DNA from 3 places in the Sporosarcina sp. P19 genome. Region 3 is predicted to be linked to each of the others. Evidence: riboswitches for the same ligand, from Rfam matches in the RefSeq annotation. Region 3 holds a riboswitch; each other region holds the start of a gene.
What was found. A riboswitch is a leader RNA that binds a small molecule or an ion and turns the genes downstream of it on or off. The one in region 3 is predicted to bind thiamine pyrophosphate.

Region 1: another riboswitch for thiamine pyrophosphate. It lies ahead of CSV74_RS09835 (thiamine phosphate synthase); the one in region 3 lies ahead of tenA (thiaminase II).
Region 2: another riboswitch for thiamine pyrophosphate. It lies ahead of thiC (phosphomethylpyrimidine synthase ThiC); the one in region 3 lies ahead of tenA (thiaminase II).

What each region holds. Positions count from the first base shown of each region.
Region 1 is NZ_PDYR01000008.1:8,319-18,932, reverse strand. Features, by position in the region: gene CSV74_RS09850 (ThiF family adenylyltransferase) at 141-1,157, opposite strand; gene CSV74_RS09845 (thiazole synthase) at 1,154-1,927, opposite strand; gene thiS (sulfur carrier protein ThiS) at 1,924-2,130, opposite strand; gene CSV74_RS09835 (thiamine phosphate synthase) at 2,114-2,713, opposite strand; TPP riboswitch at 2,784-2,892, opposite strand; gene CSV74_RS09830 (phosphoribosylaminoimidazolesuccinocarboxamide synthase) at 3,329-4,009, shown strand; gene ectA (diaminobutyrate acetyltransferase) at 4,616-5,140, shown strand; gene ectB (diaminobutyrate--2-oxoglutarate transaminase) at 5,208-6,488, shown strand; gene CSV74_RS09815 (ectoine synthase) at 6,504-6,893, shown strand; gene CSV74_RS09810 (superoxide dismutase family protein) at 7,443-8,039, shown strand; gene CSV74_RS09805 (DUF2653 family protein) at 8,713-9,003, opposite strand; gene CSV74_RS09800 (hypothetical protein) at 8,988-9,437, opposite strand; gene CSV74_RS09795 (CAP domain-containing protein) at 9,536-10,614, opposite strand, start outside.
Region 2 is NZ_PDYR01000003.1:193,783-204,396, reverse strand. Features, by position in the region: gene CSV74_RS05790 (CPBP family intramembrane glutamic endopeptidase) at 1-167, shown strand, start outside; gene CSV74_RS05785 (autorepressor SdpR family transcription factor) at 546-803, shown strand; gene ytxJ (bacillithiol system redox-active protein YtxJ) at 1,101-1,427, opposite strand; gene CSV74_RS05775 (GreA/GreB family elongation factor) at 1,516-1,812, opposite strand; gene CSV74_RS05770 (DUF1361 domain-containing protein) at 2,052-2,732, shown strand; gene CSV74_RS05765 (aldo/keto reductase) at 2,906-3,760, shown strand; gene thiC (phosphomethylpyrimidine synthase ThiC) at 4,221-5,993, opposite strand; TPP riboswitch at 6,112-6,229, opposite strand; gene CSV74_RS05755 (calcium/sodium antiporter) at 6,813-7,766, shown strand; gene CSV74_RS05750 (response regulator transcription factor) at 7,923-8,597, opposite strand; gene CSV74_RS05745 (HAMP domain-containing sensor histidine kinase) at 8,613-9,974, opposite strand; gene CSV74_RS16595 (hypothetical protein) at 10,362-10,511, shown strand.
Region 3 is NZ_PDYR01000006.1:95,198-105,811, forward strand. Features, by position in the region: gene hpaB (4-hydroxyphenylacetate 3-monooxygenase, oxygenase component) at 1-1,147, shown strand, start outside; gene CSV74_RS08560 (DUF3889 domain-containing protein) at 1,298-1,597, opposite strand; gene tenA (thiaminase II) at 1,732-2,427, opposite strand; TPP riboswitch at 2,517-2,619, opposite strand; gene CSV74_RS08570 (YheE family protein) at 2,787-3,224, opposite strand; gene CSV74_RS08575 (urease accessory protein UreD) at 3,854-4,678, opposite strand; gene ureG (urease accessory protein UreG) at 4,671-5,291, opposite strand; gene CSV74_RS08585 (urease accessory protein UreF) at 5,329-6,015, opposite strand; gene ureE (urease accessory protein UreE) at 6,008-6,463, opposite strand; gene ureC (urease subunit alpha) at 6,474-8,192, opposite strand; gene CSV74_RS08600 (urease subunit beta) at 8,189-8,512, opposite strand; gene CSV74_RS08605 (urease subunit gamma) at 8,543-8,845, opposite strand; gene rpsI (30S ribosomal protein S9) at 9,461-9,853, opposite strand; gene rplM (50S ribosomal protein L13) at 9,873-10,310, opposite strand; gene truA (tRNA pseudouridine(38-40) synthase TruA) at 10,485-10,614, opposite strand, start outside.

The DNA.
Region 1 (10,614 bases), on a different contig from region 3:
CTATGCGACACGCTATCCGCTCAATCCAGCGAGTGAACCGCTCATAAAATTGCACGAGCGCTCAATGCCGCCAGCTACCCGCTCTATCAGACACGTTATCCGCTCATGAAACCACGCACGACTGCTCTATTCTCCAACCATCACCCGAGCAAACCAGCCACAATCTTCCGAGCAGCCGTGATATCCTTCGTTCCATGCACCAACATCCGGCCATCGCGGAATAACACGAGGCGATGGTCGTTATATTCACAGGAAACTAAATAAGGGTTTTGTTTTAAATTAGAAACGATATCGCGGATGGATTCGGCGAATGGTATTAGTTCTACTTGTCGGTTTTTCGGCCATGTCAGTTGCACGGTATCACGTCCGCACAGTACAGCGGTCCGCATGACTTCGTTGGCAGACAGGTAAGGATAGACAGGGGTGTCTGAGCAACTTGGACAACCGGGCTTCTTCATGCTTTGCACGTTCATTGCGGCGCGTTCGCCTGTCCATAGATCAACGGATTCGAGGCGGGGTTCCACCGTCGCGCCCGTTATACACTTCAGCAGTTCGGCGGTTTGACGGGCGGCAGTTGTGACAACGATTGGCGAGATGACGCCGACTGTATCGCAAGTCAAAGACTGTGGCGGCAAAGCTTCGAGCAGACAATGGAGGCAAGGTGATCCTTCTTTTACACCGATAGGAAACGTCAGCCCGTAGCTACCGACGCAAGCACCCATGAAGAATGGTATGCCGAGTTGTAATGCAGCGTCGTTTGCTAATAACCGAGTTTCTATATTATCTGTGCCGTCGAGAATGAACTGATGTCCTTCGAATAACTCGAGGACGTTTTCAGGCGTTACATCCGCCACAATCCCGCGAACTTTCACATCGCTATTGATAGCACGCAATCTACTTTCCGCTGCGATCGCTTTCGGCAATTGATTGATCACATCTTGCTCTGTGTATAATTGTTGTCTATGAAGATTAGTCCACTCCAAAATATCGCGATCGACAATCGTCAGTTCGCCGACACCTGCACGCACCAGCATCTCCGCTCCGGAAGAGCCGAGTGCACCAGCTCCTAAGACGAAAACTTTTGCCTCGCGGATACGTTGTTGCCCAACTAGTCCGATAGGTGCAAACAGCTCTTGCCGAGAATATTTACTGCTCAATTTGTCACGAGCCCTTCAGTCGGACTGCTAGCTACGCCATAATCGCGTACTGGCATACGTCCTGCCTTATAGCCGAGGCGTCCCGCTTCAATCGCCAACTTCATTGCCTCTGCCATCATGACAGGATTTGCAGCTTCGGATACTGCGGTATTCAGTAAAACGCCGTCTGCTCCGAGTTCCATCGCAAAAGCCGCGTCTTTTGGCGAGCCGACGCCTGCGTCAATGATGACAGGTACATTGGATTGCTCAATAATAAAGGATAAATTCAGTGGGTTCAGAATGCCTCTGCCCGAACCGATCGGCGCAGCACCTGGCATGATAGCGTGAACACCTAATTCACATAGTTTTCTTGCAAGCACTACGTCGTCTGACGTATAGGGTAATACAATGAAGCCTTCCTCTAACAGCATTTCCGACGCGCGTAATGTTTCCACGGGATCGGGGAGCAATGAACGGCTACACCCGATGATTTCCACCTTTACCATGTCGCAAAGTCCGGATGCTTTTGCGAGACGTGCGATATGTACAGCTTCTTCTGCTGTGCTTGCTCCTGCCGTATTCGGTAGCAATGTATAGCGTGTTAAATCTAGTTGTTCGAGGAAATTGGGCTGTGACTTCTCAAAAATATCCATGCGTCGTACCGCGAACGTCAGGATCTCTGCTTCTGATACCTCAACTGCTTGCTTTTGTATTTTAAATGAAGGATATTTCCCCGTACCTAGTAATAACCGTGAAGAGAATTTTTTATCTGCTATTTTTAACATTTTCATCCGCCTCCTACAAAATGTATGATTTCAATTTGGTCTCGGTCCATAATTGGTGCGTCATAGTAATCTTTCTGCAAAATCTCTTTGTTTTTCTCCACAATCAAAATACGATCGCCAAGTCCTAAATGCTCAAGTAACTGCTGAATCGTCCCTACTTCCGGAACGACCGAATACGATTTTCCGTTCAAATCAATCATTTTCTCCATCAGACGACACTCCATTTCTATAACTTTGTAAGACTTTTAGTGAATGCATAGGGGATAATACGGCAGCACCTGCTACATTGTTTCGCTGTAAATTGGGCAAGTGATGCGGCTGAATTCCGCCGATTGCATACACGGGAATCGAACTACACTCTGCAATAGAAAACAATTCCTCCGTTCCGCGCGCTGGCAGTCCGGGCTTCGATTTCGTCTCGAAAACATGCCCGTACAAAAGCCAGTCTGCTCCTTCTTTCACAGCTTCCTTTGCTTCTGCCAACGAATGAATCGAGCAACCGAATGCCAGCTCAGGAAATTCTTGATGTGCATCTGGTAAAGACATGCCATAACCGGTCAGCTGTACTTTTGATAGGTTCAGCCTGCTAGCTAGGTGAGGTCTGGCATGTAGAATGAGCTTGTTGAGTGGAAATCCAGCACATGCAAGGCGCGTGACTATATTTACAAGCTGTTCATCTGTCTTGGACTTTTCCCGCAAAATGATGGCGTCAAGAAACGGTGCAGTCTGCTGCAAGTGTAGCGTCAGTTCATCAATTGAAAGGCGGTCGTCGGTCACGCCAAGTAATTTCATTCATTCCCCTCCAATAGAAAAAACCACTTCCCGAATCGGAAAGTGGTAGAAATGTCGACAGAAATATATCCGGAACGACTCGCCACTTCCCTCCGCAGGTGCTAATCTGTTCAGGTGATAAGGGTTTCAGAGCCACACTCTTTTCTCAGTCCTTGTGAAGGATTCCCCTAATGGTCAAAATATTTAGTTTTCATATCTAGCATATCATGTGTATGGCGGAATGAAAAGAGTTTCTTTTACATATGTACTCATTCAGCGATTTGATTAGCGATACCGATTTCTACACTATTTACAGTGATTTCCATAATTTTGTTGTTTCAAAGGATGCTTGCTTCTTGTAGAGTCGGTTCCATACTTGCCTTGATGGAAGAGTACGTATGCTACTTAGTACATATTTCAAAAAGCGCTCCGAATAAAAGATAGAAGGTAACTGTATGAAAGTATATGATTCATTTCCTCCTCTTTAAAGTGTATGTGTGATCCTAAGTATAAGAGTATTTTGTGAAATCTGCCGTGATGCCTATCAACTTTCGTCAAACAATACTTTTTCTTCTCGTCAAAGTGCTTTATACTGAATAGGTAGTACACATTTATGAATAGAGGAGAATCGTACGGATGAAATTAACCTATTCTGGTAAAACGAAAGACGTCTACCGCTTGGAAGATGGCCACGTGCTATTGAAATTCAAGGATGATGTAACAGGGGAAGATGGTGTATTCGATCCAGGTGCTAACACAGTAGGCCTGACGATTGATGGTGCTGGGAAGTCTGGACTTCGCATGACGAAATACTTTTTCGAGAAATTGGAGGAGCAAAACGTACCAACACATTATATCGATGCTGATCTGGATGAAGTAACGATGACGGTGAAACCTGCTACGGTCTTTGGTAAAGGATTAGAAGTGATTTGTCGATACCGTGCGGTCGGAAGTTTCTTGCGCAGATTCGGTGCGTATGCTGAAGAAGGGCAAGTATTGGATGCTTTCGTGGAAGTGACGCTAAAAGACGATGAACGTCAAGATCCACCTATTTCAGAAGATGCTTTGGCGCAACTTCATATTTTAACGCATGAAGAATACGCAACGCTTAAAGAATTAACTCAACAAATTTCTGAAGTCGTTCGATCAGAGATGGCGGAAAAAGGGTTAGAGCTATATGATATCAAATTGGAATTTGGTCGCGATCCTGAGCGAAACATCATGTTGATCGATGAAATTTCAGGTGGTAATATGCGTGTTTATCAAGGGGATACATATATTGCACCAATGGAATTAGAAAAGATATTGTTTTCATAAAATTCAACCGGAAACGAAAAATGTTTCCGGTTTTTTATATTCGCTCTTAGGCTATACGCTGTCTGACTTAGCAGCTTTTTACTTTTTAATCAAATAAATAAAATAATATATTTACTGTTGACAACGTTTTCAGAGTTTCCTATAATTACAACCAGTGTCAGAGGAGACACATAGTTTGCTTCTTCAACAGTGTGTGAACGTTGGTTGGATGAATGCGTATGGTAGTAAATTCAAGATATTGAAAGTGTCTTTCATATCAGCGAATCTTTAATATATCTGCTGTTTCCATGAACAAAAGCTCCCCGCTTTTGTAAAGGCGCTCTTTTTTGCACTTCATACCGCAAGGCAGAAAGATAGCACCCATAGTAGCCAGCACGAATCTCCATTTTGGCTTTTCTACGTAAGTACCCTTGCTATATCCGCTAGATTCATAAGAAGAATCTGCCGAGCGTGTTTGCTCGGTCCTTAAAACCTCACATTGATGACTATTCGACGAACGTATTTCAGTTAGATCGTGTTCTCGGATAAAGAAGCACACATCTTAGAGAATTTCAGATGATGAAAATTTGTAAAACTACATGTAAGAGAACTTGGAGGAGAAACTGTTTGCAGATTAAACACAAAGTTTCGATTGCAGGACTAGATCCGAACGATCCGTATTCATTTCGTATTCCGACTGTAGAAGATGGAAAGTTCATCTGGCAGCTCATTAAGGATACGAAAATACTCGATTTGAATTCCTCCTACAGTTATTTGCTGTGGGCAGATCAATTCAGCGACACGAGTATCGTAGTAGAAGATCACGGAAAGCTTGTAGGCTTCATTTCAGGCTTTATTCAACCAAAAGCGCAAGATACCTTGTTTATCTGGCAAGTGGCAGTCGATGAATCTGTACGAGGTAAGCGTTTGGCTTCGCGTATGTTGCATACGATTTTGCAAAGTGATGCATGTCGGAATATTCGGTATCTAGAAACAACAGTTACGCCATCTAATATTCCGTCAACAAATCTATTTAAAGGCTTAGCACGTGACTTAGGGACGGAATGCACGATCACAGATGGTTATACGAAAGATCAATTCCCGGGTTGCGGGCACGAATCAGAAAAACTGTTCCGCATTGGACCATTCTGAGAAACTGGCCGATTGTCGCAACTTGACACTGGAAAAATACAGAATCTAACGGAGGAATTAATTACACATGGTACTGACAAAAAGTCAGAAAGTAATGGAAGTATTCGAGAATCGCGAGTCGCAAGTGAGAAGTTACAGCAGAAGTTTCCCAACAGTTTTCAACAAAGCAAAAGGCTATAAGATGTGGGACACGGAAGGTAAAGAATATATCGATTTCTTCGCCGGCGCAGGTGCTTTGAACTACGGCCACAACAACGAAAAAATGAAAGAAAAGCTGATTGAATATATTCAAGATGATGGAATTTCACATAGTTTGGATATGGGCACAACGGTTCGTAAAGAATTTCTTGAACGATTTAACGAAGTGATCTTGCAGCCGAGAAACATGGACTATAAAGTAATGTTTCCTGGTCCTACTGGGACGAATACAGTCGAAAGTGCACTGAAAATTGCCCGCAAAGTAACGGGACGACAAAATATTGTAAGCTTTACGAACGGTTTCCACGGCATGACGCTTGGCGCATTGTCTGTAACAGGCAACGCATACAACCGCGGTGGAGCCGGAGTGCCGCTTAACAATACGACGTCTATGCCATTCGATACGTTTTTAGAAGAAGATCAATCCTTGACCTTCCTCAAAAAATATTTAGCTAATGCCAGCAGTGGTTTAGATTTGCCAGCAGCTATGATTCTCGAAACGGTACAAGGGGAAGGCGGCATCAATCCCGCAAGCTTTAACTGGTTGCGTGAAGTAGAACGTCTCTGCAGAAATTACGATATCTTACTAATTGTCGATGATGTTCAAGCAGGTTGCGGTCGAACTGGAACATTCTTTAGTTTTGAACCAGCTGGCATTAAACCTGACATCATTTGCATGTCAAAATCCATTGGTGGCTACGGATTACCATTAGCACTCACGCTGATCAAACCAGAATACGATACATTCGGTCCAGCTGAGCATAACGGAACATTTCGCGGTAACAACATGGCCATCTTAACAGCGACTGAAGCTTTATCGTACTGGGAAACAGATGAATTCGCTAAATCGGTACAAGAAAAATCCAAGCTCATCACGAAGCGCATGGAAACAATCGTCGAAGACTATCCACAGTTGAAAGCTACAACTCGTGGCCGCGGCTTCATGCAAGGAATCGTCTGTGGTGAAGGCAAGGAAGACTATGCAGATAAAATCTGTGCAAAAGCATTCGAAAAAGGCTTGATCATTGAAACGTCTGGACCTGAAGGCGAAGTTGTCAAATTCCTCGGTTCATTGATTATAGATGAAAAAGGCATTGATCAAGGATTCGATATTCTAGAAGAAGCGATTGAAGAAATCGTAAAAAACTAAGGGAGAGAATGTTCAGTGATAGTACGTACAGTAGATGAAATTATTGGTAGCGAAAATGAAACGAAGGCAGAAACGTGGGCAAGCCGACGTTTCTTACTGAAGAAAGACAATATGGGCTTCTCGTTCCACGAAACGATTATTTACGCTGGAACGGAAACGCATATCCATTACCAAAACCACCTAGAAGCTGTATACTGTGTGGCGGGCGATGGTGAAATCGAAACGATCGCGGACGGCAAAGTCTACCCAATCAAAGATGGCACGATGTATGCGTTAAATGAACACGACGAGCACTATTTACGCGGTGGAAAAGATGACATGCGCTTGATTTGCGTCTTTAATCCGCCAGTCGTCGGGACGGAGACGCATGATGAGAATGGTGTGTACCCGCTGATTGAAGATTGAGTGTTGTGGAATGTAATGTGGGTAGAGAACGCTCTGAGGGTGGTTCCTTGGAGTGTTTTTTATGGTTGGGAGGGGGGCGGTGAAGGTGGACGCTCGTTAAATTGGCCGGGTGCTCTATGTTTTGGCGTGTGCGCTCATAGTTTCTGGTTGAGTGCTCTATGTTAGGCGTTAAGGGCTCAATGAAGCCTTGGCACCGCTCAAAGTCAGTGGATAAGTGCTCAATGTGACGTTGCATCCTCTCAAAGTCAGTGGGTAAGCGCTCAATGCCACGCTGAATCCGCTCAAAGTCAGTGGATAAGCGCTCAATGCCACGCTGAATCCGCTCAAAGTCAGTCGTAAAGCGCTCAATACAACGCTGAATCCGCTCAAAGTCAGACGTTAAGCGCTCAATGCAACCCTACAACCGCTCTATTCAACTTGAAATCCGCTCTTAAAACTTCAGCAGCATGTTAGAAAATTATAAAAGTGGGTACACTACACACTATGAGTTCATTATCCAAGCGGTAATGAACTACAATGTACATAACTTACACAAGGAGGAATTTAATTATGTGGAAACTACCGAGTATTGTATTGGGATCAGCATTACTGATGGCGGCTTGTGGAGGCACGGCGGATGAAGAAAAAGAACCGGTGAACGGTAGCGGTGATCCGGTTGTGGAAGAAGAAGGAACAGCCGAGCCTGAAGTAATGGCACCAGTCATGAATGTTGACGGGGAAGAAATCGGTTCCGTAACGCTTACGCAAGGACCGTCTGGTGTAGCGATGGACGTTGACGTAACGGGCCTTGAGCCGGGTGAACATGGCATGCACTTCCATGAAACGGGCGTCTGTACAGCACCGGACTTTAAAGAGTCTGCTGGCGGTCACTTCAACCCAACGGATAAAAAGCACGGATTAGAAAATCCAGAAGGACACCATGCAGGGGACTTGGAAAATCTTGTGGCGGATGAAGATGGAAACGCAAAAGTTACTGTGACGACAGATGCGGTCACACTTGAGTCTGGAAAAGATAATTCATTACTTGATGAAGACGGATCCGCGTTGATTATCCATGAAGGTGCGGATGATAACATCACAGATCCAGCAGGCGATTCAGGAACACCATTTGCTTGTGCAGAGATTACATCTGAGAAAATGAAGTAATAAATAAAGTAGGATGTCCTGGAGTTTTGGGGCATCCTTTTTGTGTAGTGTTTGAATTTGTTCAAGTTCTAGAGCAAGTGCTTGGGAAGAGTAAGTTAATTAGTAAGTGCGAAGGGATGGAAGCTCCAGTTGACGGACGCTTTCCCATGGGCTCGCGGTGAGCCGACCAGTTCGCTGCGCTCTTTTTGGTTGTCTCACCTGATCAAGCTGATCCTGCGGGAAGAGCCGTAACGAAGAACGGCTTTTGCGAGTAAAAGCGAAGCGTTAGGAGCACATCTTTGCACTTCGCCGCCATCTTCCACTTCCATCCTACGTTGATAGTGCGGGTACTTAGATCACTCACTGTAGGTATTGTGAGAATTATTGTTTTGTCTTAACTTATTTTAATTCAAGTGCAGAAGTTCAAAAGTGGATTACAACACTTACTTTAATGCACGACAAAAAGTATAACCCACTCGCATTGCAAGGGATTGGAGCGTAGGAGGGGCGACTCTGGGAGGATCAGTGGGACAGGTGAAACACCCAGCGAGCGAAGCGAAGGGGTGTGGTTCACCGCCCACCCTCCAGAAAGCGTCCCCTCCGAAGCGCAAATCCCAACCCCAACCCTAGCCTCTCCAATTCAATAAATTGAACACAAAAAAGAACGCCCTCCCGGAAAGGGGCGTCCTGTTGATTATCGAACGATCGCGATAATCCCTTCTTCATCATCCAGCTTCAGCTGAATGCCTGCTGCCATCGGATCCTGATCGAGATACTGCTCGATCCAAAGGCGAAGCGCTTCGACGAGACGGGAGGTATCCAAGTGATGCATCTTGCCATGAAGCTCGGCATCTGCTGAAAACCCAGTGTCATCATCGTAAGCAAGTTCGACTTCCACGTCGTCTGGCATTGCACGTGACTCTTTTGCAATCAATACACATACTGCATTTACTACGTCTTGTTCGTAGATTATCTGTTGTTCCATTGATTCATATCCTCATTGCGTTTACGCTCTTTCTCTTTGAAGATCGCGAAAATCTTCCGAACCATGTAAATGATGAAGACAATCGCTAACACGTTAATCAGCAAGCCCATAATGGATCCAAGCATACCCATATTCGCAAACAAGCTGCCGAATAATAGACCTGCCAGTCCACCAACGAGTAGACCTTTCATCAAGCCGCCACCCATACCGCCTGGCTTCTTCGCTGTGTTACCTGCTGTTGCTTTATCATTACTTTGATTAGTATCTTGTTTCTTTTCAGCTTTATTCGGTTGCACACGATTAGGTGTACTGAAGCTCTTCTTACCAGACTTATAGCCACGTGCTTCGGCAGTAATTTCATCTTGGAAGATGATGTTTCCAAGTGGTGACAAAATCAACGTCGCGGCCAAGAAAAATGCAGCAAATTTTTTCAATTGATAATCTCCTTTAATGCTGTAATGAAGGTCTTCGATCTACCAAAGTCCTTCTCTTTATTTTACTGGATAACTGTCCGTAATGAAAGGAAATTCCCTTATTTGGCGAAGAAGTTTTCCGTATAAAATGGCTGTTCTTTGTCGTTAAAATCTACACCGATCCCAAGGAACTGGTAGTCACGGATTAATATGTTTTCTCGGTGGCCTTTCGAATTCATTAGCCCTTCATGCGCAAAAATACTGCTAGACTGACCGTAAGCTAGGTTTTCACCGGCACTGACGAATTGGACGCCTTGTTTTTTCATGCGGTCGAAAGGGGACTCGCCTTGTAAGTTTTCATGACTGAAGTAATCTTGCACTGCCATATCGGTACTATGCAGACGTGCCGTTTCAGATGCGAGTTCATCCCATGTTAAAATGGAGCGACCGTGTCGAACTCTTGCTGCGTTCGTCAAATCAAATAGTTGCATCTCAAAGCCTTTGCGCATCGCATCGTTTTGAGGAGCATAGAGCGCGGATTTTTTTTGCTCTAGCGAATCCGAAATCAATTGTACTGCAGTTACGGTATTCTCTTTATGCAAATCATAAAAGACATACATATAGAGACCATCCGAATGAAAGATGTCCATGCCTTCATCGTTTTGCAACTTATAAATGTTCGTACCTTTACGTATTTCGGAAATCGGTTCACCGAGCTCTTCACGTACTTCCGATTTTGGCACACCGTATTCGATGCCGATGGATGAAGCGATCAGACGATCATTTGTATAGATCGCATTGACACGACGTTTGATATCGTATGACAGCATGACAAAGTTCTGATAGTTGTCATGGAACGTCAGCCATTCCGTACCATATTCATTGACGGACTTCCGCATAGGGTCGCCTAGCTTTTCCTTCACTTGCGCTTCGGTTGTACCAATTTCAATATTGTGAATAGAAATAATGCCTGTTGCCGGTGCATCGAGCACGGGTTGAGCGACTTCATCTGGGGGACTGCTTCCGTTTGCTTTATCGGAAACAAATGTAATTAAATCGACAATCGATTCTTTTGTATAGTCAAGCGCAGATCCAACTACTTCCTCGTTCAGCACGGTTTCTACTTTGGCATCAAGCGGGTCGAGAAACGATAAGTCCACATATTGCGATACAGGACCTTCCCATAAGGGCTTGAAAG
Region 2 (10,614 bases), on a different contig from region 3:
ACTACAAAAAGCCTATGATGTTATTAAATATCACCATCCCAAGTCTAGTTTTTGGTTGGGTCTATTTTAAAACAAACAATCTCTTAGTTCCTGTTTTTGTTCACTCTATAATGAATTTGGGAACGACCATCATGTTTAAATATAAATTGATTAGTTTTAAGAAATGAATTTCTATCAGAAGGCGCAATCGTAGTTTGAAGATGAAGACGTATTACATAACAAGCGAAAACACTGAATTTATTTTCAGTGTTTTTTTGTATTGTTTTACTAATTTTTTATTTGCATTCCTTATCAATCTGTACCAGTGAATTGTATGCGCTAACCTTTCATAGTGACTTCTAATGTTGATTTATAGAAAGGTTGAGAAGGTGCTCCCGTGCATATTGGGAACCTCGTATAGTTAATAATATTTTCAAACTTATCTAATCGAACATGAAAATTGCATATCCATATTACAGGTTGACTATTTGCAATCTCGTTATATAATTAGGTAATTACTTATTTAGATAAACATCTAATTACTATTTATGAAGGAGTAATTTACTGTGAATGAAATCTTTAAAGCTCTAAACGATGAAACGAGAAGAAAAATACTCACTCTACTCAGTGAAAAAGGTTCTTTAACTGCCAGTGAAATACATGAAGAATTCAAGATGAGTAAGCCGAGCATTTCCAATCATTTAAACATCTTACGTACCGCAGGGCTTGTCACATCGGAGAAAAAGGGACAGTATATTTACTACACTCTCCATACAACAGTTCTGCAAGATCTTCTTGTTTGGATGATAAAATTGAATAAATAAAGTGGTGAAATACTTGAGGAAGTGCACCTATACATATATGTGTCATGTGTGGAGTTGCCTCATTTTCAAAAGTGAATACGTAGCTATGAGTTAAAGCTACGGGTGCTAAACAAGGGAGATGGGGAAGTGATAGTACGGTGTTGAGAATACAGGAGTGTTACTATAACTACTATATTCCGACCCAACAAACAAAACTCATTTTTGTTTGTTGGGTCGGAATGTGTAAAAATACCCGTGTTTGAAATGAACGTGAATGTATATACATTCCTGAAAATCTCATGCACAGGTATTTTATGATCAGCTATACATTTCAATCGCATCACGAACTAGGCTTTCTTTAATGTGATAATGTGTGGCTTGCCATGTTGCTTTTTGATCTTTTACAATTAACAATTGCGGCGATTCATGTCTCACGTGTAAATCACTTTCAATCGCTTTCGAAATAGCTTGATCCGTTTGTACGACAATGACATAGAGGGGTAAGTCCGTAACGAGGTTATGTAATTCTTTTTTTGCGGATAGGCTACTGAAACATGTCAAACTCATTTTAAAGAGAAGAACAGATTGTTTTATTGAACTTTCCCTAACAGTATGCCATTCCTCTATAGTTTTAATGCGTTTCAATTTAAACCCTCCAGTTAATAGGTTTTATATGATCTATACAGTTTCACTATATACCCCTGACGGTATACAATCAAATTATTGATATTATTCATCGTACTGCCACGATTTGAAGAGTCATTTCACCGCCTGGTGTTTTAACTACTACTTGTTCACCAATAGAACGTCCTACTAAGCTATTGGCAAGTGGTGATTCAATTGAAATGATCCCGTTCACTATATCAGCTTCTTCGACACCAACTATTGTATAGGTTTCAATTTCGCCATCCGGTAGTTTTATGAATATCACAGGTGCACCAAAAACGACAGGATCTGTTCCGTCATTCGGTACAGAAGTTACTTCTGCATATCGAAGTCTATCTAAAAGTAGTAAAACACGCTCTTCCATTTGTGCTTGCGATGTTATTGCAGCCTCGTACTCAGAGTCTTCTCTAAAATCAAAAATTTACGTGCGTTTTTAATGCGCTGTAATGCATCTTGTCGATTTTTGAAATCCATTTTCTATAACTACAGAACTCTATACAATCTTTTATGTAGGTGCAACTTAACTAGATTGGATTCGTTTACACTAGTAGTTAACTCAAGATAGAGAAGTAATATATAACAATTCTTACTAGGGGAGGTTCCGTGAAGATATTTTTTGAAAAACATAAAGTACTAGTATTATTCATGTTTGCTTATTGGGGCGTCTGTCTAGTCATGCTCTTTAAGAGTTTGGATTTCCTCTATGCGGCGTTGTCATGGAATGTGTTATTGGCCATAATACCGTTATTCTTCATTCGTCAAGCGGTCATGACGGTAGGGCAGAGAAAAATTAGTTGGTCTGTTTTCTGGATATTGCTTTGGTTATTTTTCTTCCCTAATTCCGTCTATCTCGTAACGGATTTTATTCATATAGCGAATGAAAAGTTCAGGTGGATGGCAAATGTAGGACCATATGCGCCAGGTGGCGGTATAGTATACAGCCATGACATTTTGATATGGACGAAGTTGTTAGTGATTGCCATGGGCTTCTTTTATTCCATCGTAGTAGGACTGGAGTCTGTTTATATTTTCGAACAGATTGTCAGAATGAAGTATTCAAGAAAGATCGGCTACGCCAGTATTTTAAGTGTCAGTTTGCTGACAGGAATCGGTGTTTATATTGGGAGGTTTCTACGTTTCAATAGTTGGGATATAGTTTTCAATCCACTCCAAGTGTTACAACAAGTGGCGGAAGTAGATCGATTTGCGGTACAGTTCATTATCGCTTTCTCTGGCTTTGTTTTATTTTGCTATATGCTGTTTCGATCGTTTAAGGAAAAGTAAGAAGTGCACTTGTGCCGGCAATACACGTGGATGTTTAGCTATTCATGTGTATTGCAGACACAGGTGCTTTTTGATTCTAAAGGGGAATGAATGTTTAGTTCACTTTCAGCAAGGGAAATTACATGGATGAGACGAATAGAAGAGTTTACTTTTAAAAAAGGAGTAAGATAAAAATGGAACAGTTGAAAGTACAATCGATGCGATTGAATGATGGAACGAGCCTTCCTTCAATTGGTTTCGGAACGGTTAAAGTAAAAGGTGCGCAAGGTGTAGTCAGTACGTTAACAGCGATTGAAGCGGGGTACAGACTGATTGACACATCAACGAATTATAATAATGAAGGAATGGTAGGAGAGGCGGTTCGGCGGTCATCTGTACCTAGGGAAGAACTGATGATCAGTTCCAAACTTCCTGGAGCTTCACATGATTACGAAAGAGCAATTCTGATGATCCAAGAGTCACTGTACCGTATCGGAATCGACTATTTTGATAAATACTTGATTCATTGGCCACTTCCAAAACAAGATCAATACGTAGAAGCGTGGAAAGCATTAGTCGATGCGCAGAAATTCGGACTGATTAAGACGATTGGTGTTTCTAATTTCTTACCGGAACATCTAGAGCGTATCATTGAGGAAACAGGTGTAACGCCGGCGACCAATCAGATTGAACGACATCCGTATTTTAACAATAACGAACTAGTAGAATACAATAAAAGCCGCGGTATTGTAACAGAAGCTTGGAGTCCTTTAGGGCGTGAATTAAATGACGTGTTAGAAAATGAAACGATTGTTTCGATAGCTAAAAAATACAATAAGGAACCAGCGCAAATTATTATTCGTTGGAATATACAGAATGATATTTTAACGGTCGTAAAATCATCTAACTATGCCCATCAAAAAGCGAATCTCACTGTATTCGACTTTGAATTGACCGAAGAAGATATGAGACAAATTGATTCCTTAGATAAAGGCGAAGCGGGAAGAGTAGAAGGGCAGCACCCGAATGAATATGAAGAGTTTGATTAAACGTATCTTTTTTAGTAAAGGGGATCATTGAAAAATTCTGCGATTTCAGATCCTGTTATCCTGATAAAAATGACCCACCTAGGTCCGCATTGCAAAGAGGCGTGGTGGGTCGCTTTTTATTGTACCAACATGAAATCCAACGTTTAAAGGACAACGGCTAAACGTATTTGTGTAATCGGACGCGTGAATGGAAAACGATAGTACGTCACAATACCGATAAATTTTTCAGGAAGCTAAAAGAGCACAAATCCTGTTTTTGAATAGCAGAACATGTATTAATAATGGACACTCTCGATCTTCAAGCATTTCATACACTTCCTATATGTTACGGTTTCTGTATATTCGTGTATGCACTGTGCTTGCAGGAGAGCCAACTGTTCTTCTAACTGAAGAAGATTTCGGCGTTTTACAGAGATCTGCTGTATTAACTGTTCAGTTGTCATAACTCCTTCACTCCTTATCAATGATAGATTTCAGCACCAGATTTTTTAAATTCTTCAGCTTTCTCCTTCATGCCATTTTCCATTGCTAGCTTCTCTTCTAAACTGTTTTCATCAGCATATTTTCTAATGTCGTGTGAAATTCGCATACTGCAAAACTTAGGTCCGCACATCGAACAGAAATGGGCGATCTTGGCTCCTTCAGCAGGCAATGTTTCATCATGATATTCCATCGCGCGTTCAGGATCCAAGCTTAAATTAAATTGATCTCGCCAACGGAATTCGAAGCGGGCTTTTGATAATGCGTTGTCACGTTTGTATGCATTCGGATGACCTTTTGCTAAATCAGCTGCATGGGCTGCAATTTTATACGTAATGACGCCTTCACGCACATCATCTTTATTCGGTAGACCAAGATGTTCTTTAGGCGTTACATAACATAACATCGCTGTCCCGAACCAACCGATCATAGCCGCACCAATAGCAGATGTGATGTGGTCATAGGCAGGCGCAATATCTGTCGTTAAAGGACCGAGCGTATAGAAAGGTGCTTCTTGGCAAATCTCCATTTGCTTCTCAACGTTTTCCTTAATTAAATGCATAGGTACATGTCCAGGACCTTCTACCATGACTTGCACATCATGGGTCCAAGCAATTTTCGTCAGTTCTCCAAGAGTTTCAAGTTCAGCGAATTGAGCCTCGTCATTGGCATCAGCTATTGAGCCTGGACGTAATCCATCTCCTAATGAAAACGCGATATCGTACTGTTTCATAATTTCACATATATCTTCAAAGTGTGTGTAGAGAAAACTTTCTTTATGATGCAACATGCACCACTGGGCCATAATAGAGCCACCTCGTGAGACAATTCCAGTCACACGATGAATCGTCATGGGAATATAACGCAGCAGAACACCCGCATGAATTGTAAAATAGCTGACCCCTTGCTCTGCCTGCTCAATCAATGTATCGCGGAATACCTCCCATGAGAGATCCTCCACTTTGCCGTTTACTTTTTCCAACGCTTGATATAATGGAACCGTTCCGACGGGGACAGGTGAGTTACGGATGATCCATTCACGTGTTGTATGAATGTTCTTTCCAGTTGATAAATCCATGATATTGTCTGCGCCCCAGCGTGTAGCCCATGTCATCTTTTCCACTTCCTCAGCAATTGAAGAGGAGACGGCAGAATTACCGATATTCGCATTGATTTTCACATGGAATTTACTTCCGATAATCATCGGTTCCGCCTCTGGGTGGTTGATATTAGACGGGATAATTGCCCGTCCTTTCGCTACTTCATCCCGTACCAGTTCAGGGGTTACATTTTCACGGATTGCTATGAACTCCATTTCAGGTGTAATGATTCCTTTGCGCGCATAATGCATTTGTGTAACATTCATGCCGTTTTTTGCTCGTAATGGTTTACGTTTCAACAATGGAAATTCTGCTTCTTTTTGCATATTTTCCATTGAACGATATCCGTTATCCCGTGGTTTCACTTGCCTGCCTTCATATTCTTCCACGTCATTTCGTTCAACTATCCAGTTCTTCTTGATAAGTGGAAGTCCTTTTTTGATATCCACTTGATAACCAGCTTCCGTATATTTACCGCTTGTATCATAGACACGGAAAGGTTCATTCGCTATTTCACCTTGCTCAGTTATAGTTGGTGATAGCTCAATTTCGCGCATCGGTACAAGTATGTCTGGACGATTTCCTTGTACGTAGACCTTTCTACTAGCTGGAAAACATTCATGGATATGGATTTCTTCTCGCTTCTCTTGCATTTTGTCATCGTCTCCTTTTAAGGGGCGACATGACTCGATTCAAGTGATGGGAATCGGCAACAAAAAAGACCAGTTCCGTAGATAGGACCTGGTCTTCAAAACGCATAAATACGCGTCGCTGATAAAATGAAAACTTCCCTACGCTGGTACGAGCCAGATCAGGTCCAAAGAGTCCGGAATGCGTGTACTGTCATTCCATCTCAGTCCAATAACGTTGGACACCCCTAGTATTAGTATTTAATTGTTCGAACAGGAATAGTATACCATACCTTAATCGGTTTTTAAAGATTAATTATTCTGTTAATTTTCATAAGTTCCGTTATTTACATGTAACTAGTGTGATTGGTGAGGAAGCAGAAATGCAGAATCAGAAAAAACCTTCGATATACTCTGCATTCAGTCTGGTAGGAAGTTAGTGGGAAAGTATATCGCTGGCTTGTCTGTAAAGATCATTCTATGGACAAGCTATTTTTATAAGATCTTTTCAACACCACTCAAGAAAGCATGTAATGATGAGAAGGGAATGTCTTTGTATGACTTGTAAGATGCATAAATAGTGATGACGTGAGATAATCAAAAATGAAAAAATAAAAGAGGAAGGATCAGTGTAGTAGAGTTTACATTGTATAACATATCTAGGATTGAGAAGGATGAATGCTATGGGGAAGTAAAGTCACATACATATTTTGTTTTTATCATGGTGCTTGTCATAATATGCATCAAGTATGCAGTAATTGAAGCAATTTTTTTATTGTAGTCTAGACACGCTTGCATACAGCTAATTAGAAATATCATTACTATGGAGGAGGTAACCAATATATGTCCTATGTTTTACTCATTATTGGATTTGTATTATTAATAAAAGGAGCCGACTATTTCGTGGATGGCTCTTCAAATATCGCAAGACTGTTGCAAATTCCACCTATTTTGATTGGTCTCACCATTGTAGCGCTCGGAACTAGCTCACCAGAAGCGACGGTCAGTATTATTGCAGCGATGGGCGGAAACGCGGACGTCGCAGTAGGAAACGTAGTGGGAAGTAATATATTCAATATCACCATTGTTGTCGGAATGGCAGCATTTCTGTTTCCGTTGAAGGTACAAAGTGAGACCATCCGAAAAGAGATTCCGTTCACTTTATTAGCAAGTATCGTCATGTTGGTGTTGATGAGTGATATGGCACTGCAAGGCTTCAGCAGCAATATGATTACGCGCGGCGATGGAATCATTTTCTTGATATTCCTTTCAATCTTTATGTACTATGTGATTGAACTTGGCCTCCGAAGCCGTCAAAATGCCACGCTTACACAACCCACTGAGAACGTGAAGTGGGGGAAGAATATACTTATTACGCTAGTCGGGCTGGCGGCGATTATATTCGGAGGAGATTTGGTCGTCGATAACGCCACGAAAATCGCTTATTCTCTTGGCATGAGCGAAACATTAGTCGGTCTTACAATCATCGCAATCGGAACGTCATTGCCTGAATTGGTTACATCAATTTTAGCGGCTTTGAAAAAAGAAAGTGAAATTGCTTTAGGGAACATCGTCGGGAGCAATATTTTCAACATCCTGTTTGTTCTCGGGGCTTCCTCTGTCATTACGCCCATCGCGGTGAACGATAAAGTATTTATCGACGTCATCATTATGATTGTTTTGACCTTAGTATTGTTGCTATTTTCTAGAACGGGCTTCAAAATTGGTAAGCGTGAAGGGCTCATGCTAGCTGTAGCTTACGTCGTGTATCTTGTGTATGTTATTTTACGTAATTAAGAAAAAATCACCTTGGTCCGTTGCAGCAGGACATACCTATTCCTATTTTTATCACAATAATAGAGCCTGTCGTTGGCACACTGATCAATATCAAAAGGCTACTCTCCATTCATTCATGGAAAGTAGCCTTTTTTATCTTTATAGCATGAGATGTAGTTATCTCCACTTATAGCCGATGCCCCAAACTGTCACCAAAATCTCGTCAATTGGAAAATTTGGTTTCCTCAACTTATCCCGTAGATTTCGAATATGCGAATCGACTGTCCGAACCTCTGTATACGTGTCATATTCCCAAGCTACTTGAAGCAAGTCTTCCCGGGTAAACGTCCGATTTGGCCGAGTCATCATTGCTTCTATAATATAGAACTCCTTTAACGTAAGTCGAACTTCATACGTGTCATACAGGATGGAATAGGACTCCAAGTCAAGAGTAAATGGACCTTCATGAATAGTCTTCGATTGATTTTCGTTCTCTGTACGCCGTAATGCCACGCGCACTCTCGCGATGAGTTCACGCTCGTCAAATGGTTTCGTAATATAATCATCTGCCCCTAGGTCAAGTCCTTTTACAACATCGGATTTGTCGGATCGAGCCGTTAATAAAATTACAGGTACAGTTGAAACTTCTCTCATTCTGCGGCAAACTTCCCATCCATCCATACCAGGCATCATGACATCGAGCAACACGAGATGTACATCCTCCACCTTGAATAACTCAATTGCATTTTGGCCGTCAGTCGCTTGCAAACAGCGATATCCGTGTGGTGCGAGGAATAGTTCGAGCAGATCGAGCATGCGTTGTTCATCATCAACAAGCAAAATGGTCTTCATATGCGTCACCTACCTTCAATATAATCGTACCGTGAAGATACTCCCTTGATCTAATTCACTTTCTACCTCGATCGTGCCACCGTGCGCTTCTGTCAATTCCTTCACTGTCGCCAAACCAAGACCAGCACCGCCAAATGAACGGGAACGAGATTTCTCGACACGATACAGCTTTTCAAATATTTGTTGCTGATTTTCCACTGCGATGCCGCATCCGCTGTCTTCGACTTGTAATAGTACATGCTTTTTATCTTGAAACGCACGAATGATTACGGTGCTACCGGTTTCAGAATAGTGAAGCGCGTTGTCTAACAGATTAAGAATAATTTGTTCGAGGCGCATTCGGTCTGCCACGATAGGGAAATCGCGGACTTGTTCGATCAGAAGCGTAATTCCTTTCAAATCAAATGATGGTTGGACAAGCTGCACAATATCTCGGATGAACTCCTCAGCAGCGAATTCGGATTTCGTCACAGTGAACGTCATTTCATCCATTTGCGCTAGATCCATCAAGTTTTTCACGAGTGTTTTTAAGCGCTCAGCTTCTTCTTCAATTATCGATAAGTAGTTGAATCGTTCTGTATCATTCAGTTCTGTACGCTGAGCGACTTTGGCATAGCCGATCAAATACGTAAGGGGGGTTCCCATTTCATGAGATACAGACGCTAGAAATTCTTTTCGTTCACGTTTGACACGACTCAAGTCATTCGATAATTTCCGGATGGAGGCTGCCAGTTCTCCCAGCTCATCATTAGACAACTTCGGCAAGTCCACATCATACAAACCTTCACTCATCTGTTCCGTTGCTTCTTTCATCCGAATGAGTGGACGTGTCAACCATTTGGATAGTAATAAGTAAACAACAAACAAAACGACAATACTTCCGCCACCTGCAAGTAGAAAATGGGCGTTAAGTTGATTGACAAGTTGTCGGATTGGAATAGTACTTTGCAACATGACGAGAGTCCCTGAATTGCCTTTTACTTCAAACGGATGCATGCTGACAAGATAAGGAGACGTTTCCCAATCCACGGGTAGTATAGTATCTTCCGTTAGTTGCGTGTCGTGTAGTTCGGATACGTATGGAGTGAGAATTTCTTCGTTATCCAATGAATGCTGTACGATATTTCCTCTATCATCGAGAATCGCGACGTCTCGTTCGCCACCGCTTTCCATAAGAATAATATGGTGTAGAGTCGTTTCCGTATAATTATCTTCCAACACATTTCGATGATTGCTACCCGTTTTTAAGAGTCGATCTAGTTCTTCATCCACCCGGGCATGTGTGATGGTTTGATGTAAATAGACCATCAGCAATGTATCCAAAATAAGAAATGAAATGATGAATGAAGCCGCTAACTTCGTTGAAATTTTATTCATAGCATGCGCTCCTTTTCCCTCTATTGAGCAGTATAAGATAAACGTATCGAAAATGTATGCAGAAAGCACCGATTACGTGTTTGATTAGCAATGCTTATACAAAGTCCATACCAACATCTTTACATTAGCCTTATTGCAATTAAGGAGTTTAAGAAGTTTAAGGACATTAAAGCTTCGCTTAAAGCCAGACGAGAAATTGTTATGCTAGTAGTAATTAAATAAAATGACATGAAAACAAAAGAACTTTCGGTTTCTGTTGTATTGGTTTATTAAAGTTCAATTGATTCTATATGGGTGATATCGAACTTTTTTATTTCTCGAATTATAAAAGAAGATGGTTGAAATGGAAAAAGTGTAGACTTTTATGAATGAGCAGAAGTCGTTGATTTGGAACAGGTTTTTCAGCGATATGAAACAAAGAATGACCCAAATACACCTTTCTCTACTACTCGCGATGGGTTATTTGGAGTAGCTGGCGCACAAGGCGGCTATGTAGGCCCTCCAAAGGCTAACGTCATAAGTGAAGCTGACATTTGAGTTCATTCTTCAGAGGGATATGTATGGCACGAATTCGGTCAGAAACGTGGTCAGGCTGTTGGTGCCTATGCAGTTATACATAACAAGCAATTTAAATCTGTTG
Region 3 (10,614 bases):
TTGCGGCTTACTTGGTAGAAGTCCCGATTACCTTAATACGGTAATCATGAGCTTTGCCTCTTCTTCGCCTCACTTGCTCGGCAAGGAAAACTGCTTTCCCGAACATATTCAAGCGCTGTATGAACGAGCACGAGAAGAGGACCTATCTTTTACTCACACCTTCATCACACCGCAGACTAATCGATCTCAAAGTGCCTTTAATATGTCAGATGAACCAGTCTCTGCGAAGATTGTAGGTAAGACATCGAAAGGACTTATCATTAAAGGAGCTAAGCTACTTGCAACACAGGGCGGCGTGACAGATGAAGTATTGGTATTTAGCACGCCTTCATTTCTTGGGGATCCTGATGAAGCTTTCGCCTTTTCCATTCCCTCCGGAACAGAAGGTTTGCGTTTTCTTTGTAGAGAATCATTTGTAGGAGGGAGTTCCACATTTAATTACCCACTGAGTTCAAGGTTTGAAGAGATGGATGCTGTAGTGGTTTTCGATAATGTTCTCGTCCCATGGGAGCGTGTATTCTTTCATCACAATGCCGAAGTAGCTTCAGAGTTTTTTTCCATGAGTTCGTTCCATCCATTCGCCACACATCAAGTCATTACGAGACAGATCGTCAAAACGGAGTTCATGCTGAATTTAGCAGAGCAGCTCGTTCAAACGATTAATATAGCGGAATATCTCCACATTCAAGAAAAACTGTCTGAAATAATTATTGGACTCGAAACAATGAAAGCACTGCGAGATAAATCGGAAGCTGATGCAGCACTCGATCAATGGGGGTATATGTGTCCAAGTGCAATACCACTTCAAGTAGCCAGCAATGTTTTCCCGAAAGTCTACCCGCGTTTCAGTGAGATCATTCAGCTAATCGGAGCAAGTGGAATGATTGCGTTACCCACCGATAAGGATTTCCATTCGGCTATTCAACCTGATCTCGCAAAGTACCTGCAAGGAGCTACAAAAACCGCGGTAGAACGTGTACAACTGTTTCGTTTGGCTTGGGATTTGACGATGAGTTCGTTCGGCACAAGACAAACACAATATGAACGGTATTTTTTCGGAGATCCGGTTCGCTTATCAGGTCATCTATACCGATCCTATCCGAAAGACGCGGGGCAAGAAATGATACGCGGTTTACTTTCCGATTAAATAAGAAGTCTGCAATTCACCTAAACTATTCGGATGCATGTCTACACAAGTGGTTCACCAACGACATCAAGACTTACATTTTCTTTTATCAAAAAGCTCCCGAATAAAACAACTCCCCTAGGCCATGTTAGATGGCATAGGGGTGTTGTTTTAATTAATAGGTATTTCTTGAAAATCGATGCGAATAAATTTACCCGTTTCTGCTGAATAGGTGACAGTCACTAGCACACCGAATTCCCGTTCTTCCTCTTTTAACCAAAGCTGGAACTTTTCCGTGTTTGTAACTTTCTTTGAGTCAGTTGCGATATGCAAATAATCCTTGATATCTGCATGAGGATACTTGAGCATCGTTTGCTTGATAGCAAGCCTTGACCATTTGGCGTATGCCGGTACTTCCACTTTACTAAGTGCAGCAACTGGCGCATCACTAGTGCCCGACCCACTTGTCAATAAAACTCCAAGTGCCAAGCCTATTTTCGCAAAGATGGCGCACACCTCCTTTTAAGAATAGCATGCGCTGATTATAACCATTCAATTCTAAATAAAAAAACATCCAACTAAAATAGTTAGATGTCTCTTGTATATTAAATTTTTATTGTCTGTTCTTCCTTCACACCAGGCCACATTTGTTTCGTATACGCCATGTCCCAGAACATATACTCATAACGAGTCGTATTAAGGAAAATCTCCTCTAACTTCGCTAATTCCGATTCAGGCTTACCTTTTGCTGTTTCATCCATTAAGTCTAAGCACCAAGTAGCCAACTCCCCGAAGTCTTCCGATGAATACATGCGAATCCAGTCACCGTACAACGGATGATCCAACGCACCTGGCAACTCAGAAAGCTCTTTGCCGATCTCCCAGTAGCTCCACGCACACGGCAATAATGCAGCGACTACTTCCGCTAAAGAACCGTTTTGACTAACATGCAACATATAGTGCGTATACGCTAGGACAATGGGTGACGGCTTGGCATTCTCTAGCTCTTCTTCTGTAATACCAAAGCGAGCTGCATACTTACGATGTAGATCCATTTCCGTGTTTAGTGTACCGTTAAGTAACGCTGCAAATTTCCCCATCATCTCTACATCGGTAGCCTTCATCGTGCCTACAGCAAACACTTTCGCGTAGTCAATTAAATACAAATAGTCTTGCACCATATAAAATCGAAACTTCTCCTCATCCAACGTACCATTTCCAATTTCTTGGACAAATGGATGACTATGATTCTGTCTCCAAATTGGTAATGTCTTCTCTAATAAGCGCTCAGTGAACTTCATGTATACTCTCCCCTTTTACGTAGTAAATGAAAAAACCACTTCTTGACCAGAAGTGGCGGAGAGACATCACAGAGCCAGAAATAAGCTACGTAACATCTGCACCACTTCCTTACGCCGGTATGAACCGGATCAAGTTAAAGGGTTAAAGCAATATGCTTCTCTCAGCTCCACAGAGCACCCCTAGCGGTAACAACTATTTCATTTGTATATCCATTATAGGCATATCTTGTCAGAAAAGTCAAACGAATTAAGATTATAAACGGCCCAACATACAACACAGTGAATGGCAACAGTCCTCAAGTTGATGGCATTTAACCGAATAAGTTTATTTTTAGTGAGAGTCACGCAGTTTCAAATCTTTATTCTAGATGTTCTTTAAGCTTTTTCTGAACATCTTCTTCTATTTTTTTCACGCGCTCTTCTTTTAGTTTACGTCTTGGTTTAGGATGAAACCATTCGATTTCACCGTTAATAAATGTTCCTTTAAACTCTTCACCCTGGATCTTTAATTTAAATAACTGAAGTGGCCGAGTTTGATTTCTGCTAATCGAACGTTCGATTTCAATATCATCTGCTTCATTTCGAATCCCTTGCTCAGATAACAATTCCAACACTTTATTCTCTATGGCAATTACCTCTTCTTCACCGACGTCTTGCTTCGGATGTGGATGAAGCCATTGGATTTCACCATCATGATAGTCACCCTTATAATTACGACCTTCTATGATGAGCTTAAACTGAATTCGCTCGTACTGCCTGTCTTCAAAAACTTTTTCCGCTTCAAAGTCGTCTACCACAGGAAACACCTCCAAAAATAGTAACAAGTCTCTTTTTTATAGAATAATTCATCTTACTTCATCCATCACTACTAATTCAAGCTATTTGGCACAAAGTTAGATTTTTCCATCGTTCAAGTTTACTTATAAGGATCCTTTTCAAATATAAATAAAATTTACATATATCTAAGCAATAAGTTGTTGTCAAACCAATCACTGTTCTAAGGCACTTGTTATAAACGCAAAATTCAGTGGAAAAATGATGTTCACGGCCAGATTAAAAGCCGTTCAGTCTATTGCCCCTTTGCTCATTACAAGTCAGCATGCCAAATTCACACTTGGGTAACGGTCTTTTTAAAGACATTCATAATAAGCACGAATGTTGAGCCTATACACCTAAAACACCTGTAATTCCACTTGGATTGACGACTGGTTCCAGCCTATAAAGTGTTATTACTCATATGTTTAATGATACCCTAATTTCTGTGTTTCAATCATTTGAAATGACACTCTAACTATTTTATTGGACTGGTATCTAAGCTGTTCGAACACACTCCAATGCGCGAACTACTAATCATATAATAATTTATATATAAACAGCAAAATTAACAGGAAAAGCCCAACAACTCTTTAGAATTGTCGGGCCCTGTCTAGTACTTCCTTAAAAAACTTGGTTTTGTTTGATACCATTCGTCGCTAATCACGTGATGGCACACTGAAATAATTCGTTCTATGACCTGTGTATAGTTTGCTAATATACGGATGGTGAAGCCAGGAACAGCAAGTTTAGATAATCCAAATGTAAATTCTCCAGCCTCTTGTTGAATCGTTTCATACAATCGATCCAATAAAGCATCGCTTGTCTTTTCTCCAACGACAATTAAGGAACCTAAATGTGTGTATCCTTCCATAAAACCTAACTCATTCATATGCTGAGATGCTGGATGAAGTTTAATATGGTCAAAGGCAACAAGTTGATTTTCCATATAAATCTCCGTTTTCAAACGGAGCATATCGTAGCTGAACTTTTCTCCTTCCGGCGACCATCCGGGAGTCAGTATATCGGAATATAGCAATGTTGCGCCTTTTTCCATGTATATACTGTTTTTTTGATAACAACTGGCATCTTTGTATGCAATAAGTGCATCCGGCAAGTACTCTAGATAACTGTCTTTTTTCATATGAAAGATCGTCTCTTGGTACACTGGCTTGGTGGGCGTTCTATATACTTTCGTCGACGACTGGGTCGTCAACGTCAGCATCGCTCGTTCACCAAGCGTGACTTTCATTTGATACCGATCTCCATCTAAATAGCCACCGCCAGGATTTAATAAATAATAGCATGGATAACTATTCTTATTGAAATAGACAGGGCGCATCACTTTAAATGCACCCTGGAAGTAGACACTTTTTGCCACGGAGCGTCCTAAGCGGTTTTCCATGACAAGGTCAAGAACGCCTGTCCATTCAGACATCTTGTCCTAGTCCTTTTAACAAAGCATGTTTCCTGACCCACTCTACTACTTCATCTAGCCCTTGATCGTCTTTTAAATTAGTGAAAAAGAAAGGCTTATTTCCTCGGAATACTTTTGTGTCAGACTCCATGACTTCAAGACTTGCCCCGACATATGGCGCCAAATCTGTTTTGTTTATAATAAACAAGTCAGATTTAATCATTCCTTGTCCGCCTTTGCGCGGGATTTTTTCACCCTGCGCCACGTCAATTATATAAATGGAAAAGTCTACGAGTTCCGGACTGAATGTAGCCGCTAGATTATCGCCGCCACTCTCTACAAAAATCAACTCTACGTCGGGATGCTTTTCCTGCAATTCATTAATCGCCGCAAAGTTCATCGATGCATCTTCCCGAATTGCCGTATGTGGACAGCCTCCTGTTTCCACCCCGACAATGCGGTCTTCTGGAAGAATACCGTTGGCAACTAAAAACTTGGCATCTTCTTTCGTATATATATCATTTGTAATGACAGCCATACTTACTTCGCCCTCTAAAGCGCGTGTAATCTTTTCGACCAGCATAGTTTTTCCTGCACCAACTGGTCCACCAACACCTATTTTAATTGGTCCCATTCTAAGCACATCCTTATTCTCAATTTCATTGTGTTCATTACGAACTAAAAATACGTATCCCAACACGTTCGTGCTGCATTTGTGAAAGCTCGAGTCCTGGCGATACGACTCCAAACTCTTCTTGATCTAATTCCATAATTTTGTCTGTTGTTTGCTGAAGTTGTTGTTGAAACGTATAAATAATCTTCTGTCCCGCAGTTTGTCCAAGCGGGATGGCCCGCACGGCATTTTGTACGAGACTAACAACCGTCGAATATAAATAATATAAAATCGTTGTAGTCTTTTCTACTTGAAGGTGATGTCCGATCATTGTAAAAACAATAGCCGGATGTCCGAAAGCTTGTTTGTCACGAATTTTCTGCGCGTAGATAGATAACACTGGTATTTTGTAAATGGATTCGGCAATGTCTAACATTCTGTCACCCATACGTTGTGTTCCATCACGTGATTCACGGGCAAGATTCTGTACAGTCAATATGCGATCCAATTCCCAAATCTTATCAAGATCATCCACATCAAGCGCATCATAAACGAGTCTTACGGCCAAGCCATCTGCATAAGCAAGCTGTTCATGCAGATAGACATTCAACCACTCAGAAAACGTATTGGCATCGGTGACCTTGTCGTTTTGGATATACGTTTCCAGTCCAAATGACTGGCTAAAAGAGCCGATCGGAAAACTTGAATCGCATAGCTGTAACAAGGACAGTGCGTTATTAGTCATGGCTATGTCCGATATGACGGAAAGCCTTCGCAACTTTTCGTTCTTCACGCTTGAACGGAATACCCATTTCTTGTAGCAATTCCTCGACTAAATAATCATACTGAACGAGCATGTCCTCATCCTCAAACTGCGCAGGTAAATGACGATTTCCGAGCTGATGAGCAATCGTTCCCATTTCAAGCATCGTGCGCGGGCTAATAATAATTAAATCGTCAGAAAGTACGTCAATCAAAATAACATTCTTATCATCCATAAAAAGAATGTCTCCCACTTCCAAATCACGCGGTTTTTTTAATCGAATTCCAATTTCACGCCCGTGATCAGTTTCCACACGTTGGATCCTTTTCATTAAATGCGCACTTTCTAAGTACACTTTCTCTTTATGAAGGCTCTCATACTTACTTGGATCTAAATCTCTAACGTTCATTAAGACTTCTTCTACAATCATTTTCTTCACCTCAGAATAAGAAATAGCGTTGCCCCATAGGTACTACGTCAATCGGATCACACGTTATAAGTTTTCCGTCAATTTTCACTTCATACGTTTGTGGATCTACATCAATGTGGGGTGTAGCTGTATTTAATTTCATATCTTTTTTCGTGAGACTGCGTATATTACGAACAGGCAGTACCACTTTTTCAAGTCCAAGCTTCTCTTTTATTCCTTGATCATATGCAATTTGGGAAACAAATGTAATAGAACTTTGCGACAATGCCTTACCGAGTGTTGCATACATCGGACGATAAATCATTGGTTGTGGCGTCGGGATCGTCGCATTGGCATCTCCCATTAAGCTAAAGACTGCCATTCCATTTTTCAATATCATTTCCGGTTTAACGCCAAAGAATTTTGGATCCCATAGGACAAGGTCGGCCATTTTCCCGACTTCAATTGAACCGATATACTCCGATATGCCGTGAGCAATAGCAGGATTAATCGTATATTTAGCGACATAGCGCTTTACCCGATTATTATCCGAATACTCACTATCGCCCTCCATAACTCCAAGCTGTTTTTTCATTTTGTGAGCTACTTGCCATGTGCGAAGTGCAACTTCTCCGATCCGGCCCATCGCCTGAGAATCTGAGCTTGTCATACTAAAGACACCTAGGTCTTGTAAAATATCTTCCGCTGCAATCGTTTCATTGCGAATACGTGAATCTGCAAATGCGATATCTTCTGGCACGGAAGGATTTAAGTTATGCGCTACCATCACCATATCCAAATGCTCATCAATCGTATTAATTGTATACGGCAATGTCGGATTGGTAGAAGCCGGCAACACGTTCATCATGCCTGCCGATTTAATCAAATCCGGAGCATGTCCGCCTCCTGCACCCTCTGTATGGTACATATGGATACCGCGACCATCAATGGCTTTGATCGTATCTTCAAAAAATCCGGATTCGTTTAATGTATCCGCGTGAAGTGCGACTTGCACGTCATATTCATCAGCAATGCGTAATGCATGATCGAGAACAGACGGTGTCGCGCCCCAATCTTCATGAACTTTCAAACCAATCGCACCGGCAATTATTTGTTCAGCTAATGGGCCTCCTGCTGCTGCATGCCCTTTCCCTGTTAATCCGATATTGATCGGTTGTCCATCCAAAGCCTTCAGCATGGAATGAAGATGCCAAGCACCTGGTGTGGCAGTCGTGGCTCTAGAACCATCTCCTGGTCCAGCTCCACCACCGATTAGTGTTGTCGTTCCCGCAGTAAGTGCGACATCTACTTGTGCCGGATTAATAAAGTGCACGTGCGTATCAATTGCACCGGCAGTAATGATTTTACCTTCACCCGAAATAACTTCAGTGGACGTTCCAATAATAATATCCACTTTGTCTTGTACAAGCGGATTACCCGCTTTGCCGATACCCGAAATTTTGCCGTCTCGAATTGCTAGATCGGCTTTATATATTCCTGTATAGTCCAGCACGACAACATTTGTAATAACTGTATCAGGTACGCGTTCATCTTCTTCGCGCGTTATGTACGGGTGTTGGCCCATTCCATCGCGAATGACTTTCCCGCCACCGAACACAACTTCTTCGCCATATTTCGTGTAGTCTTTTTCGATTTGGATAAATAAATCTGTATCTGCTAGTCGGACAGAGTCTCCGGTTGTCGGTCCGTACATTTGAGCATATTGCTCTCTATCCATTTTAAAACTCATTTTGTATTCCCGCCTTCCAATGCTCCGTCTACTTTATTGTGAAATCCGTACACTTCTCTTTCTCCAGCATAGTCAATTAGCTGTACTTCTTTTTCATCGCCCGGCTCAAAACGAACAGCAGCGCCTGCAGGAATATTTAAACGTTTACCATACGTCACATCCCGATCAAACTTTAACGCAAGATTCACTTCATAAAAATGATAATGGGAACCAATTTGGATGGGTCTGTCCCCATGATTAATAACTTGTACATGTATATTTTCTGCACCTTCATTACAAATGATTGGTTCATCTTTTAAAATGTATTCGCCTGGTATCATCGTTACGTCTCCCTTCTATTCATAAACAATCTATCTTATCGGGTTATGCACTGTGACTAACTTCGTCCCATCAGGGAATGTTGCTTCTACTTGAATGTCATCAATCATTTCAGGAATCCCATCCATTACATCTTCACGAGTTAAAATCGTCGCACCATAAGCCATAAGTTCCGCAACTGTTTTCCCGTCTCTGGCACCTTCCATCACCTCATATGTAATAAGAGCCATTGCTTCAGGGTGATTCAATTTAAGCCCTCGTTCCCTCCGTCTTCTGGCAACGTCTGCAGCAACAACGATCATTAACTTATCAATTTCACGCGGTAGTAATCGCATTGTTCAACCTCCTAAAATAAATAATATATTGCAGTAATACACTTCTCCAATTAAAAATGTAATATTCTATAAAGTGTAAAAATTATATTAACTTTTTATCCTCTTTTGATTGCTTTACATATTTTGATTCATTCATATAATTCCATTGATAAAGCGTGTGTGTATAGAGAGGTCCAACTTGTCACAGTTTACCCAAATGCAAGTTAACATAAACGTTGTCCACATAACACTTCGCCGACAAATAAACTATTGTTAGCGGCCAAAATAGTTTTTCGGTCAAGTTGTCTCTAAATTCGAATCATATCATAAGGTAACGAGTTGTTTAATAAATGGTCTAGTCGCAGTTGATTCGTTAAAGACTCATAATATCAGGGGGTGATCCGTGAGCCTCTCAACTAGCTAAAACAACTGGGAATGAAGGGTGGTTTACTTTCTTTTTAGAAAGTGAATTGGAGTTACTGCTACTAATTTATTGTACAGTTTCTCGGCGAAGATTCAAGTGTTCCCGCTTACATAAAGAGCTGGCGAGATATCTACTTAGAAAAGTACTGCTCAAGCTAAACACAAAAAAAGCCCTTCTCATTAAATAATGAGAAGAACTTTTGAAAAAACAAATTAACGTTTTGAGAACTGAGGTGCACGACGAGCGCCGCGAAGACCTGGTTTCTTACGTTCCTTCATACGTGGATCACGTGTTAGGAATCCTGCTGATTTAAGTGCTGCACGGAAATCAGGATCTACAGTAAGCAATGCACGAGCAACGCCGTGACGGATTGCACCTGCTTGACCTGTGTAACCTCCACCGTTAACGTTAACGTGGATATCGTAGCTTCCAAGTGTTTCCGTTGTAACTAGTGGTTGTTTAATGATTTCACGAAGTGTTTCGAATGGTACGTAGTCTTCTACGTCACGATTATTGACGACAATTTTGCCTTCGCCAGGAATTAGACGTACACGAGCTACTGAACTTTTACGACGGCCAGTGCCGATATATTGTACTTGTGCCAAGTGGGTTTCCTCCTCTTAATTAACCGCGAAGCTCGAAAGCTTCTGGTTTTTGTGCTGCATGCTGATGTTCTGGACCAGCAAATACGTGTAATTTCTTGATTGTTTGACGACCTAGAGGACCGTTTGGAAGCATTCCTTTAATCGCAAGTTCAAGCATTTTTACAGGGTAGTTCGTACGCATTTCAAGAGCAGTACGTGACTTGATGCTACCTGTGTAACCAGAGTGACGGTAGTACATTTTATCTTTCAACTTGTTACCAGTCAATTGGATTTTTTCAGCGTTGATGATGATGACGTGATCGCCTGTATCAACATGTGGTGTAAACGTTGGTTTATGTTTACCGCGTAAAAGAGTTGCAACTTCTGAAGCAAGACGACCAAGCGTTTGTCCTTCAGCGTCGACAACTAGCCATTTACGTTCGACTTCGTGACCTTTAGCCATGAATGTTGTGCGCATATTGTATTTCCTCCTAAAATATCAAATCTGTTCCCTTGTTTTCTCTATCCCTAAACACAAATAAACTTCCGGGGCTTGTTTGTGGGGTTATTGAAATACCATTTATCATGTTATCCTTTATTGCCAATAAAGTCAAGCGTTTTTATGTATACGCCAGGATTAGTTGCCATGACTTCAATAAGTGACTTCTAGCAAGTACAAACCGTGTGCCGCCGCAGTTTTCCCTGCTCTTTGGCGATCTTTTGCCTCGAGTATTTTTTGGATATCTTCGGGCTCGTCCCATCCAATGCCAACTGCCAGCAAA